4 regions of the Enterobacter sp. 3U4 genome follow, and region 2 is predicted to be linked to each of the others. Evidence: predicted binding sites of a transcription regulator. Region 2 holds the regulator's gene; each other region holds the start of a gene.
The links. Region 2 encodes CRP, which controls carbon source genes, mostly activating them, when cyclic AMP is high. Its sites were predicted from a motif close to ATGTGANNNNNNTCACAT; they were not measured.

Region 1 (3,209 bases), 1.1 Mb from region 2:
GTAGTACATGTGCGTCCCGGCGAAGACGCCGGAGGAGAGCAGGCCAACGAAGATCGGGAACGACCAGTCGGCATACCAAAAACCTTTATTCTGTTCCATTTAGAGGCTCCTGTTATTTACCGCTGAGCGAGTTGTGGATCATGTCGAGCCAGTTCGGCACGGTCAGATGGAAGGATTCGATCATCTTCATGTCGAAGCCGCGGAAGAAGCCGCTCAGCACGAAGAGCAGGACGATCGCCGCCATCATCACTTTGGTGACGTGGTTCCAGCCGCTCTCTTCCACGCCTTTACCGATCAGGATCCCCAGCACCAGGCCCGGTACGGCGTTGCCCATGATCAGCTGCGCCGCGCCGCCAAAAATGGTGGCCCAGAAGCCCGATTTTTTACCCGCGTCGATGGCCGCCAGCCAGAAGATTACCGGCATCACGGTGTTCACCAGCAGGTTCGCCGCAGGCACCAGCACCTTCACGGCGGTGACCTGAAGGGCAGCCGGCACGGAGGAGGCGGTAAGGTTAAGGAAAGTCACGACAATCATGCCGATCAGGCCGCAGGCAATCGCCATTTTGCGCGGGTCGTGCAGCGTTTCGCCGACGTTACGGTTTTTGATCATCAGTGCAGCAGCACCCCAGTTCGGGATGATGCGGTGGTCGACGTCCTGTGTGAAGGCACCTGCGGCCACGGAAGAGGCCCAGGCGTTAAAGAAGAAACCTAACCCAAAGGAGAAGTGGGACGCCGGATCCCCTTCACAGGAGTTCAGTTCCCCCAACGTACGAAACGCGCCCATACCCTGAGTGGTAGGCGCATGAAACATGCGTGCAGCCCCGGCTCCGACACCGACGCCAACCAGGCCGCCAATGATGAGCGATTTTATTAATATAATTAAGAACATCAGTCTGCCCTTTTATGAATAATCAGCGTTGCGTGACGAAATCCACCTGGTCAAGATTGATGGCTGTCACGTTGACGGTCACATCCAGCTCCACGCTGTAGGTGCGTCTTTCCCGGCGCAGAAAGAAGAACAGAAACGCTTCTTTACGCACCGCTTCTTGCGCCTGAACGACCTGCACATCCTGTGGCTCAATACGCAGTAAGATATGCGGTGAGGCTTTCATCACCGCGGCCTGAACGTGGTTGAGCGCGTCGGCAAAGGCGCGCGCTTTGGCGTCGCCCTTCCCCTTCACTCTCACCGTGGTTGTGAACTGTTCTTTCATGCTTATGCGCCGTATTTCTTCTGCCACGCCTGTACCAGACGCTCGCCCAGCTCTTCTTTATCCATAAAGCCAAAGCCCAGCACGTTGCAGCCTTCGTTGATGGCGGTCACGCCCTCTTCCACGGAACGCATGCCGTATTTGGCCTTGTAGCCATACTTGGTCTGGGCGGTAATGGCACCCGCGCCGCCGCTGCCGCAGAAGGAGATGCCGAAGGTGGCGTTTTCCGCTTTCATCACGTCGCCGAGCTTCATGTCCGCCGCCATGCCCGGCACGACAACCGCGCGCCCACCTGCTTTTTCCACACCGGCAGCCACTTTCTGACCTTTGCCCAGGCGATCGCCAATCACGACTGTAATCTGTTCCATGTGTTGCTCCTTAAAGGTTGTCTTTCGCGACTTCAAAGTGAACGGAGAGCAGCCAGGCTTCTTCATCAGGAAGATTGCCAAACTGCGCGACCACTTCACGGGCGAGCCGCATTGAATCCGGTGAAATTTCGTCAAACAGCTCTGCTTCAACCTCCGGCAGCGGCTCGCCGGTCACGGACCGGTGCGCCATGGCGCGCACGTGGGAGGTGAGCATCTGCTCCTGTACCGCATTGGGGATGATGTTGTTCCGGGCCAGCAGGGCATAAACCTGCTGCAGCATGGTGTTCGCGAGCTGTTCTGTTTGCTCCGCCTGTTCCCCAACGTCGTTCATTACCGCTCCGTTAATCACTGGTCTTACCCCGTTAATGGCTCTGGAATAAAACTAACGTTGGGGGGGAATTGTTTGTAGCGAGTTGTTTTCCACTTCGAAGTGGAAAGGCGAGCCGCAGCAGTGATCTGTGCCACATAAATACGGTGAATCTGGATTATTAGCGGTATTTGCGTGATGAATATCACGTATTCCAGCGGCAAAACGCGCGTCGGGGAAACGAAAACGTTCAGGCGTGGTGACGCAAAAATGTGATAGCGATAGGGTTTACTTATTACCGCGTAAAAAAACGGGGGCCACTGGCCCCCGCTGGTTGTTTGTCAGATGTGCGATCGGTTAACGGTATTTCTGGTGATACGTGTTACGCGTCGTCACAAACTGCTCGGCAGCCGCCTGGGCTTCCTTCACTTTGCCTTCGTTAGCCAGCTTCAGCGCGCCGTCGATCTGGCCGACCAGCACGTCAAAACCGTGACGGTAGTCTTTCATCTCTGCGCTGTCTGCCGCTTTGCTTTCCAGCTTTGGAGGCGTCGCTTTTTGTGCGTCCAGCGCCGCTTCACGCATTTTGGTCAGCGCGTCTTTCATTTCAGCCGCATTGTCCGTCTTCTGCACCACCTTCAGGTTTTGACCGAGGATGCCCATGTCGTCTTCAAGATCGGCAGCAAACGCAGAAGATCCAAGAACCAGCGTTGAAGCTGCGACGATCGCTAACAGGTGTTTACGCATTGCTCACTTCCTTTTTTATTATTAAAACGCCTTTACGGGTATTACTGGCCGGCGATTTTCATTTCCGGCAGAAGTACAGAACCACACTGTATATTGCTACGTGTTTCAATATCGTTACCGACCGTAACGATATTGCGCCACATGTCCTTCAGGTTGCCGGCAATCGTAATCTCGCTTACCGGATACTGGATTTCGCCGTTTTCCACCCAGAAGCCCGCCGCGCCGCGAGAGTAGTCTCCGGTGATGCCGCTTACGCCCTGACCCATCAGCTCCGTTACGACCAGACCGGTGCCCATCTCTTTCAGCATCTGCTCAAAGTTCAGGCCCTGCCCGGCAATGCGCCAGTTGTGGATGCCGCCAGCGTGTCCGGTGCTTTTCAGCCCCAGCTTGCGCGCGGAGTAGTTGGTCAGCAGCCACTGGGTCAGAATACCGTCTTTGATGATATCGCGACGTTCGGTGCGCACGCCTTCGCTGTCGAACGGCGTGGAGGCCAGCCCTTTCAGCAGGTGCGGATGTTCTTCAATGGTGAGCCATTCCGGCAGTATCTGCTTGCCCAGCGAGTCGAGCAGGAAGGTCGACTTA
Region 2 (3,209 bases):
TTCCCTGGAATCAGGTGCCGGGAACCTTTACGCCGTGGCAACCGCTGCCGGAACCCACCGACGTCCTGTTTTACGAAGGATTGCACGGTGGCGTGGTCACGCCGCAACACGACGTGGCGCGCCACGTGGATCTGCTGGTCGGCGTGGTCCCTATCGTTAACCTGGAGTGGATCCAGAAGCTGACGCGTGACATGAGCGAGCGCGGCCATTCGCGAGAGGCGGTGATGGACTCCGTGGTGCGCTCCATGGAGGATTACATCAACTTCCTGACGCCGCAGTTCTCCCGCACCCATATCAACTTCCAGCGCGTGCCGACGGTGGACACCTCAAATCCGTTTGCCGCTAAAAGCATCCCGTCGCTGGATGAGAGCTTTGTGGTGATCCATTTCCGCAATCTTGAAGGCATTGATTACCCCTGGCTACTGGCGATGCTGCAGGGCTCGTTTATTTCGCACATGAATACGTTAGTCGTGCCGGGCGGAAAAATGGGGCTGGCGATGGAGCTCATCATGACGCCGCTGGTGGAGCGACTGATGGAAGGGAAGCAGATTGCGTGACGTTTGTTGCCGGATGGCGCTTCGCTTATCCGGCCTACGTTCGTGCAGTTGTAGCTTTTGTAGGCCCGGTAAGCGCAGCGCCACCGGGCTTTGTTTTAAGCCTCGATCACTTCATACGAATGCGTGATTTTTACCGCTTTCTCCAGCATTAACGCCACAGAGCAGTACTTCTCCGCAGACAGGTCCACCGCGCGCGAGACCGCCGCGTCTTTCAGTTCTTTACCGGTGACCACAAAGTGCAGGTTAATATGGGTAAACAGGCGTGGCGCCTCTTCGCGACGTTCTGAAGTGAGTTTAACCTCACAATCCGTCACGTCATGACGCCCTTTTTGTAGAATAGACACCACGTCAATGGCGCTGCATCCACCTGCCGCCATCAGCACCATTTCCATTGGGCTTGGCGCTTTATCGCCGGAGTTACCATCCATCAAAATCTGGTGTCCGGATGCGGACTCGCCCAGGAACGTTAAACCTTCAACCCATTTCACGCGCGCTTGCATATTCTTAAACTCCAACGTTGCATTTTTGGTGACAGATTACGCGTGCGTTACATTTCTCGCAATGGAAGGCGACCTGCATCATGCTGAAGCGAGACACCAGGAGACACGCGGCGAAAGCTATGCTAAAACACTCTGGATGCTACAGTAATACATTGACGTTACACATGTATGCAGAGGACATCAAACTTTACTGGCTGCGAAACGTTACGGTAGCCGACTTCCCAGGTATGGGTAAGAATTCGATTGCAACCCCAGAGTCCGGATGCATCTGATGACTCTGGTGACAGCTTATAACAGAGGATAACAGCGCATGGTGCTTGGCAAACCGCAAACAGACCCGACTCTCGAATGGTTCTTGTCTCATTGCCACATTCATAAGTACCCATCAAAGAGCACGCTGATTCACCAGGGTGAAAAAGCGGAAACGTTGTATTACATCGTTAAAGGCTCGGTGGCAGTGCTGATCAAAGATGAAGAAGGGAAAGAGATGATCCTTTCTTATCTGAACCAGGGCGATTTCATCGGTGAACTGGGCCTGTTTGAAGAGGGCCAGGAACGTAGCGCCTGGGTTCGTGCAAAGACAGCATGTGAAGTGGCTGAAATTTCTTACAAGAAGTTCCGTCAGCTGATTCAGGTTAACCCTGACATCCTGATGCGTCTTTCTTCCCAGATGGCGCGCCGTCTGCAGGTCACCTCAGAGAAAGTGGGCAACCTCGCCTTCCTGGACGTTACCGGCCGTATCGCACAGACCCTGCTGAACCTCGCGAAACAGCCAGACGCCATGACCCACCCGGACGGCATGCAAATTAAAATTACCCGTCAGGAAATTGGTCAGATCGTCGGTTGCTCCCGTGAGACTGTGGGCCGTATCCTGAAAATGCTGGAAGATCAAAACCTGATCTCCGCCCACGGTAAAACCATCGTGGTCTACGGAACGCGTTAATTCCGCTTAAACGGCGTGCCATCGCAAGGTGTCACGCCGTTTTTGTCTCTATTCCCCATGTGGCGCAGGCTGATCTATCACCCGGAAGTTAACTACGCACTGCGACAAACGCTGGTGTTGTGTCTTCCTGTGGCCATAGGCCTGATCCTCGGGCATCTTCAGCAAGGCCTGCTGTTTTCCCTCGTACCCGCCTGCTGCAACATTGCCGGTCTGGACACGCCGCATAAGCGCTTTTTCAAACGCCTGATTATCGGTGGCTGCCTGTTTGCGGGCTGTAGCCTCGCCGTACAGCTTTTACTGGCTCGTGATATCCCGCTGCCGCTGATTCTGACCGTGCTGGCAATGACGCTCGGCGTCACGGCGGAAATAAGTTCGCTGCACGCTCGCCTGCTTCCCGCGTCGCTGATTGCGGCCATCTTCACGCTAAGCCTCGCCGGGAATATGCCGGTGTGGGAGCCGCTGCTGATCTACGCCCTGGGGACATTATGGTACGGGCTGTTTAACTGGTTCTGGTTCTGGCTGTGGCGGGAACAGCCGCTGCGCGAATCCCTGAGCCTGCTCTATGTGCAGCTAGCGGAGTACTGCGAAGCCAAATACACCCTGCTGACCCAGCATACCGATCCGGAAAAATCCTTACCGCCCCTGCTGACGCGCCAGCAGAAGGTGGTGGATCTGATAAGCCAGTGCTATCAGCAGCTGCATATGCTCGCCGCCAACAAGAACCACGAGTACAAGCGGCTGCTGCGCACCTTTCAGGTCGGGCTGGATCTGCAGGAGCATATCTCCGTGAGCCTGCACCACCCGCAGGAGGTGCAAAAGCTGGTCGAGCGCAGCCACGCCGAAGCGGTGATCCGCTGGAACGCGCAGACCGTCTCCGCACGCCTGCGGGTGCTGGCCGATGATATTCTCTATCACCGCTACCCCACGCGCTTTAACATGGACAAACAGCTCGGCGCGCTGGAGAAAATCGCTCGTCAGCACCCGGATAACCCGGTCGGGCAGTTTGCCGCCTGGCACTTCAGCCGCATCGCCCGCGTGCTGCGCACCCAGCGTCCGCTTTATCCGCGCGACCTGATGGCGGATAAGCAAAAACGGCTGCCGTTATTGCCCGCGCTCAAAAGCTATCTTTCTCTTAAATCGTCCGCCCTGCGCAACGCAGCAAGGATTAGCGTGATGCTCAGTACCGCCAGCCTGATGGGCATGGCGCTG
Region 3 (3,209 bases), 200 kb from region 2:
ACTCATATCAATCAGCACCAGGCCCGGCTTCGCGCCGTCGATAATACCGTTTTCCCCCAGCGCAACGTCTTTAACATGCGGGGAGTTGGGCAGCATGGTGATGATGACATCGCACTGCTCGGCAATGGCCTTAGCGGTGGTGGCCGTTTCTGCGCCAGCCGCTATCACCTCTGCCACGGTCTGCGGATTGCGATCGGATACCACCAGTGAGTAACCCGCTTTGATGAGGTTCTTACTCATTGGTTTACCCATGATCCCCAGGCCAATAAAACCCACTTTCAGCGTCATATCTGTTTCCTCATGATGGTTATTTTTTAAAAGCGTCGGCTAATTTCTGCGTGGCCGAGCGGAAAACGCCGAGGTCGCTCCCGACGGCAACAAACGTGGCTCCCCACTCCAGATAGCGGCGGGCGTCAGCCTCAACCGGCGCCAGAATGCCGCACGGTTTGCCGTGTGCTTTAGCGCGGGCAAAGATGTGCTGGATCGCGCGCTGCACGTCAGGGTGGCTGGCGTTGCCCAGATGGCCAAAGGCGGCAGCCAGATCGCTCGGGCCGACGAAGATACCGTCCACGCCGTTTGTGGCGGAAATCGCGTCGACGTTATCAACGCCCTGCTGGCTCTCGATCTGAACCAGAATGGTGATGTTGCTGTTGGACTGCGCGAAGTAGTCCGGCACGGTGCCAAACATATTGGCTCGGTGCGAAACGGAGACGCCGCGGATCCCTTCTGGCGGATAGCGCGTTGACGCAACGGCCAGCGCCGCTTGTTCTTCCGTCTCCACAAACGGGATCAGGAAGTTGTAGAAGCCGATATCCAGCAGACGCTTGATAATCACCGGTTCGTTGGTGGGGACACGCACGACCGGAGCACTGGGGCTACCTTTCAGCGCCATCAGCTGAGGAATAAACGTGCTGATATCGTTCGGCGCATGTTCGCCGTCCAGCACCAGCCAGTCGAAACCGGCCAGGCCCAGCACTTCGGTGCTGATTGGGTTTGCCAGCGCGGACCAGCAGCCAATCTGAATCTGGTGCGTCGCGAGAGCCGCTTTAAATTTATTCGGGAAGATCGCGTTATTCATCGTATTTACCTTTTTATTCCGCAGCTTTTTTCAGCATCATTTTATTTATTCAGACACCGCGCCAGTATGATATTTATTATTCTGACGTATTATGGCGTGATAAAAACGTCATTCAGTATAAGACGCAATTCGCGACCGCACATTGTTTTAATGCTCAGGTATTGCGCTATATTTTGATAAATTTTTTTGCATATGCACAAAGCACTGGGCGCTAATGCACAGAATCAAGGATTACGGGTTCTGAAGCGATCGGGATCACATTTTGCTATTCATTCTGCTGACATGCTTTATTTCTGAAAGCCGCGTATTTATTTCTACCATTAGAAAAATGGCTGAATTTATTATCAGACTTTTTGCTGGAGAATACTGAACAATGGCCGACATTGAAATTCGACAGGCACCGCCGACGGCATTTTATATAAAAGTGCACGACGCCGATAACGTGGCGATTATCGTCAACGACAATGGCTTAAAAGCAGGAACCCGCTTCCCGGACGGGCTTGAGCTGATTGAGCATGTTCCGCAGGGACATAAAGTCGCCCTGGTGGATATTCCTGCTAACAGCGAAATCGTGCGTTACGGTGAAGTCATCGGCTATGCCGTCCGCCCTATTCCGCAGGGAAGCTGGGTTGAGGAGTCGCTGGTGGCGCTGCCGGAAGCGCCGCCGCTGAACACGCTTCCGCTGGCAACCCGCGTGCCGGAGCCGCTTCCCCCGCTGGAAGGCTATACCTTTGAAGGCTATCGCAATGCGGACGGCAGCGTCGGCACCAAAAATCTGCTCGGCATTACCACCAGCGTGCACTGCGTGGCTGGAGTAGTGGATTACGTGGTGAAAATCATCGAACGCGACCTGTTGCCAAAATACCCGAACGTCGACGGCGCGGTGGGCCTGAACCACCTCTACGGCTGCGGCGTGGCGATTAACGCGCCCGCTGCCGTGGTGCCTATCCGGACCATCCACAATATCGCCCTGAACCCGAACTTTGGCGGCGAGGTGATGGTTATTGGCCTCGGCTGTGAAAAATTGCAGCCAGAACGTTTGCTTCAGGGTACCGAGGATGTCAAAGCCATCCCGGCAGACGAGGCCAGCATCGTGCGCCTGCAGGACGAACGCCACGTCGGTTTCCGCTCAATGGTCGACGATATTCTGCAGGTGGCAGAGCGTCATCTGGACAAACTTAACCGCCGCCAGCGTGAAACGTGCCCGGCCTCTGAGCTGGTTGTGGGCACCCAGTGCGGCGGCAGCGATGCCTTCTCCGGCGTGACGGCTAACCCGGCGGTGGGCTTTGCATCCGATCTGCTTGTTCGCTGCGGCGCCACGGTGATGTTCTCCGAGGTGACCGAAGTGCGTGACGCCATCCATCTTCTGACGCCGCGCGCCGTTAATGAAGAGGTCGGCAAGCGCCTGCTTGAGGAGATGGCCTGGTACGATAACTATCTCGATATGGGCAAAACTGACCGCAGCGCCAATCCCTCCCCCGGAAACAAGAAAGGCGGCCTGGCAAACGTGGTGGAAAAAGCCCTCGGCTCCATTGCCAAATCCGGCCAGAGCGCGATTGTGGAAGTGCTCTCTCCTGGCCAGCGCCCGACGAAACGCGGCCTGATCTACGCGGCAACGCCGGCCAGCGATTTTGTGTGCGGTACGCAGCAGGTCGCATCCGGCATTACGGTGCAGGTCTTCACCACCGGGCGCGGCACGCCGTACGGTCTGATGGCGGTACCGGTGATCAAAATGGCGACCCGCACCGCGCTCGCGAACCGCTGGTATGACTTAATGGATATCAACGCGGGCACCATCGCCACCGGAGAAGAGAGCATTGAGGACGTGGGCTGGAAGCTGTTCCACTTCATTCTGGATGTCGCCAGCGGGCGGAAGAAAACCTTTTCGGATCAATGGGGATTACACAACCAGCTGGCGGTGTTTAACCCGGCACCGGTGACGTGATTTCCCCTCACCCTGCCCTCTCCCCCCAGGGGAGAGGGTAAAAAACTTAAACCAACACCACCTCAATCCCACTTTTCCGTAATCCTTCCAGACTCTCCGCCGGAATACCTTCATCGACAATAATCATATCAATCCGTTGCGTATCAATGATTTTATGCAGGCTTGAGCGGTTAAACTTGCTGGAGT
Region 4 (3,209 bases), 2.1 Mb from region 2:
CATTTCACCGTGCGCATCAGGCGCTGTACGCCGACATCCTCGCCGCCGATCACGGCAGCGACTGGGGCTACTGTGAGGTTAACCTGATTGGCGGTGAGCAGCAGATTGCCGATCTGAACGCGCAGGATAATCTTTATACCGTGGCTGAAATGTCTGCCGATGCGTGGACCTCCCGCGTGGTGGGCGTGGTCAAAAAGGCTCTCCATGCGCAGGTTGACGGGCTGGAGACGGTGCTGGCGGCGATGTGTGACCCGCAGGTAGCGATTGTCTCGCTGACCATCACCGAGAAAGGGTACTGCCACTCCCCGGCGACCGGGCAACTGATGCTCGATCACCCGTTTATCGTCGCCGACCTGCAAAACCCGCACCAGCCAAAATCTGCGCCGGGCGTCGTCGTGGAAGCGCTGGCGCGCCGTAAGGCAGCGGGTCTGCCTGCGTTTAGCGTGATGTCCTGCGACAACATGCCGGAGAACGGTCACGTGATGCGCAATGTCACCTGCGCGTACGCCCGTGCGGTAGACGGTGAGCTGGCGGACTGGATCGAATCCCACGTCACCTTCCCGTCAACCATGGTGGATCGCATCGTGCCCGCGGTCACCCCCGACACGCTGAATAAAATCGAACGGCTGACCGGCGTGCGCGATCCGGCGGCAGTGGCCTGTGAACCGTTCCGCCAGTGGGTAATTGAAGATAACTTTGTGGCAGGGCGTCCCGAGTGGGAAAAAGCCGGTGCCGAACTGGTGTCAGACGTGATCCCGTTTGAAGAGATGAAGCTGCGCATGCTCAACGGCAGCCACTCGTTCCTGGCCTATCTGGGCTATCTGGCGGGCTATCAGCATATCAACGACTGTATGGAAGATGAACATTACCGCATCGCCGCGCACGCGCTGATGCTTAACGAGCAGGCGCCTACGCTGAAGGTCAAAGGCGTCGATTTAGGACGCTATGCCGATCTCCTGATTGCCCGCTACAGCAACCCAGCCCTGCGCCATCGGACCTGGCAAATCGCGATGGACGGCAGCCAGAAGCTTCCGCAGCGCATGCTGGATTCCGTGCGCTGGCACCTGGTGCATCATAAGCCTTTCCCGCTGCTGGCGCTGGGCGTGGCAGGGTGGATGCGCTATGTCGGCGGCGTGGACGAGCAGGGTAACGCGATTGACGTGAGCGATCCTCAGCTGGCGATGATTCAGGCGGCGGTAAAGGGCAGTGCGGAAGGGGAAAGCCGGGTCAAGGCGCTGCTCGGCATCGAGGCCATCTTTGGCAAGGAGTTACCGCGTGAAGCCGTCTTTGTTGATGCGGTGATGAAGGCGTACCAGACGCTGCTGCAAAAGGGCGCGAAAGCGACCGTGGCGCAGTACGTGTCTCAACGGTAATTCAGCACATGCCGCCGTTCGCGGCGGCATGTCTGCGCACCGTTTAGTGCATACCCAGGCGAATCAGCTCAATCGGTTCGAACTTACCTTCGCATCCTTCCACTTCAACCGTTTTGCTGCGGCGCACCTGCGCGGCATCCAGCCCGTCGCTGTGGATCGCTTTAATCACGCCAGTTTTGCCCGTGCCGCTAATCATGACGCGGCTGCCGGTGGTGATTGCATTGCGGTTACGGTCGTATGTCATCATGGTATTTTCTCCTCTCTAACCTGTTCGTACGGCGTTATTTCAGGGTTGCCGTTCACGGAGCATATAAATACGCCTGTCTGCACCACATGTTTTTGTTTTTGATCAAACTCACACTTTTTTCTTTATTGTGCCGGGCGCTGACGATTCACGACAGCAATTGACAAAGCAGACCGTTATTTTCATTTATTGATAGTTTCAGAAGGGAAACGTTGAGGGTTGGTTTATATTCCCGGTGCCATTCTGGGTACAGGAAATAACCCTTTCATCGGAATAAGGAGTCAGGCTTATGTATAAGAAGATTTTGATGCCTGTTGACGTGTTTGAAATGGATTTGAGCGACAAAGCGGTTCGCCACGCGGCAAACCTTGCGAAGGCGGAGGGCGCCTCGATTACTCTGGTCAACATTCTGCCGGCCAGCAGTCGGTCCCTGCTGCGCGGATTTAACGCCGATATTAAAAAGTTCGAAGAGTATATGACGGAGGAATCCGGCAAGAAAATGAACGCGTTAAAAAGACTGTTCGATATCTCGCCGGAGAAAATTGACAGCCTGGTTCGCTTTGGCAACGTCCGCGATGAAATTATCAGGCTGAGCAAGGAGGGGGAATATGACGTGATCGTCATCGGGTCGAAAAATCCGGGCATCACCACCCATCTGCTGGGATCAAATGCCGAATCTATCCTGCGCTACGCCACAATTCCGGTGTTAGTCGTTCGCTAAACCCATCGCCGCATCCGAAAGGGGGCGGCGTAATATTACTCTTCGCTAAACCACTCGCTATTTTCCTGACGAATCAGCTGCACGGACTCGCTAATTTCCTGCAGATGCAGGGTCATTGCTTTTTCAACGCCGTCCGGGTCGCGTTTTTCCAGCGCGCTGAAAATATCGTGATGCTGTCGGAGCAGCATTTCCGGCGGGGAGACGTGATCGAGGCTCATGTAGCGCACGCGGTCAATGGTGGCCTTGATGTTCTCGATGGTATCCCATGCCAGCTGGCAATCCGCAATCTGCGCCAGTTTCTGATGGAATTCATCATCAAGCTGGAAGAAATCATTCAGCTGCTTACGGTCAATGGCAATCCGCTGCTGATGCAGGTTTTGCTCCAGTAGATAACACTGCTTGTCGTTGATGAGCGTTGCGGCACGGCGCGCCACCGCGCACTCAATGGCCTGGCGAACAAAACAGCCGTTGCGCACCTGAGAGAGTGAAATTTTGTTTACGTAGCTGCCGCGCTGCGGGCGGATCTGAATCAGACCGTTTTCCGCAAGCTTAATAAACGCTTCACGCACCGGCTGACGGGAAACGTCAAAACGCACGGACACCTCTTTTTCAGAAAGCGGCGTTCCCGGTGGGATCAGGCAATGGACAATATCACGTCGCAAAATGCGATAGATTTGCTGGTTTACGGGCTGGGTGGGATTGAGTTGCGATTCAGCGGCCATGAGTTGTCATTTCTCAGAGAGTTAGCCTGAACATACTACCATTCTTTTATAACCCGAAACAGACCCGGCCCGCAGGCCGGGAACGGCAGGTTTAGCCACGATGGACGCTAAGTCCGGCAAAACTCTGGCTGACCGGCATCATTTCTACG

Region 1: a site for CRP is predicted at 2,026-2,043, ahead of RVY89_RS16585 (glycine dehydrogenase). Genes of this name have one in related genera too.
Region 3: a site for CRP is predicted at 1,322-1,339, ahead of garD (galactarate dehydratase). Genes of this name have one in related genera too.
Region 4: a site for CRP is predicted at 1,717-1,734, ahead of ydfZ (putative selenium delivery protein YdfZ). Genes of this name have one in related genera too.

The regions. Positions count from the first base shown of each region.
Region 1 covers NZ_CP136665.1:3,469,846-3,473,054, forward strand. The annotation lists gene RVY89_RS16565 (DUF4310 family protein) at 1-99, opposite strand, end outside; gene RVY89_RS16570 (DUF4311 domain-containing protein) at 113-889, opposite strand; gene RVY89_RS16575 (DUF4312 family protein) at 912-1,211, opposite strand; gene RVY89_RS16580 (SFCGS family glycine-rich protein) at 1,214-1,576, opposite strand; gene RVY89_RS16585 (glycine dehydrogenase) at 1,587-1,925, opposite strand; gene cybC (cytochrome b562) at 2,241-2,627, opposite strand; gene pmbA (metalloprotease PmbA) at 2,669-3,209, opposite strand, start outside.
Region 2 covers NZ_CP136665.1:4,528,697-4,531,905, reverse strand. The annotation lists gene RVY89_RS21480 (phosphoribulokinase) at 1-557, shown strand, start outside; gene RVY89_RS21475 (OsmC family protein) at 653-1,057, opposite strand; gene crp (cAMP-activated global transcriptional regulator CRP) at 1,368-2,000, shown strand; gene RVY89_RS21465 (YccS/YhfK family putative transporter) at 2,058-3,209, shown strand, end outside.
Region 3 covers NZ_CP136665.1:4,730,850-4,734,058, reverse strand. The annotation lists gene garR (2-hydroxy-3-oxopropionate reductase) at 1-288, opposite strand, end outside; gene garL (2-dehydro-3-deoxyglucarate aldolase) at 308-1,078, opposite strand; gene garD (galactarate dehydratase) at 1,452-3,023, shown strand; gene RVY89_RS22560 (DeoR family transcriptional regulator) at 3,070-3,209, opposite strand, start outside.
Region 4 covers NZ_CP136665.1:1,812,106-1,815,314, reverse strand. The annotation lists gene RVY89_RS08510 (mannitol dehydrogenase family protein) at 1-1,373, shown strand, start outside; gene ydfZ (putative selenium delivery protein YdfZ) at 1,417-1,620, opposite strand; gene RVY89_RS08500 (universal stress protein) at 1,907-2,338, shown strand; gene RVY89_RS08495 (GntR family transcriptional regulator) at 2,374-3,060, opposite strand; gene ydfG (bifunctional NADP-dependent 3-hydroxy acid dehydrogenase/3-hydroxypropionate dehydrogenase YdfG) at 3,152-3,209, opposite strand, start outside.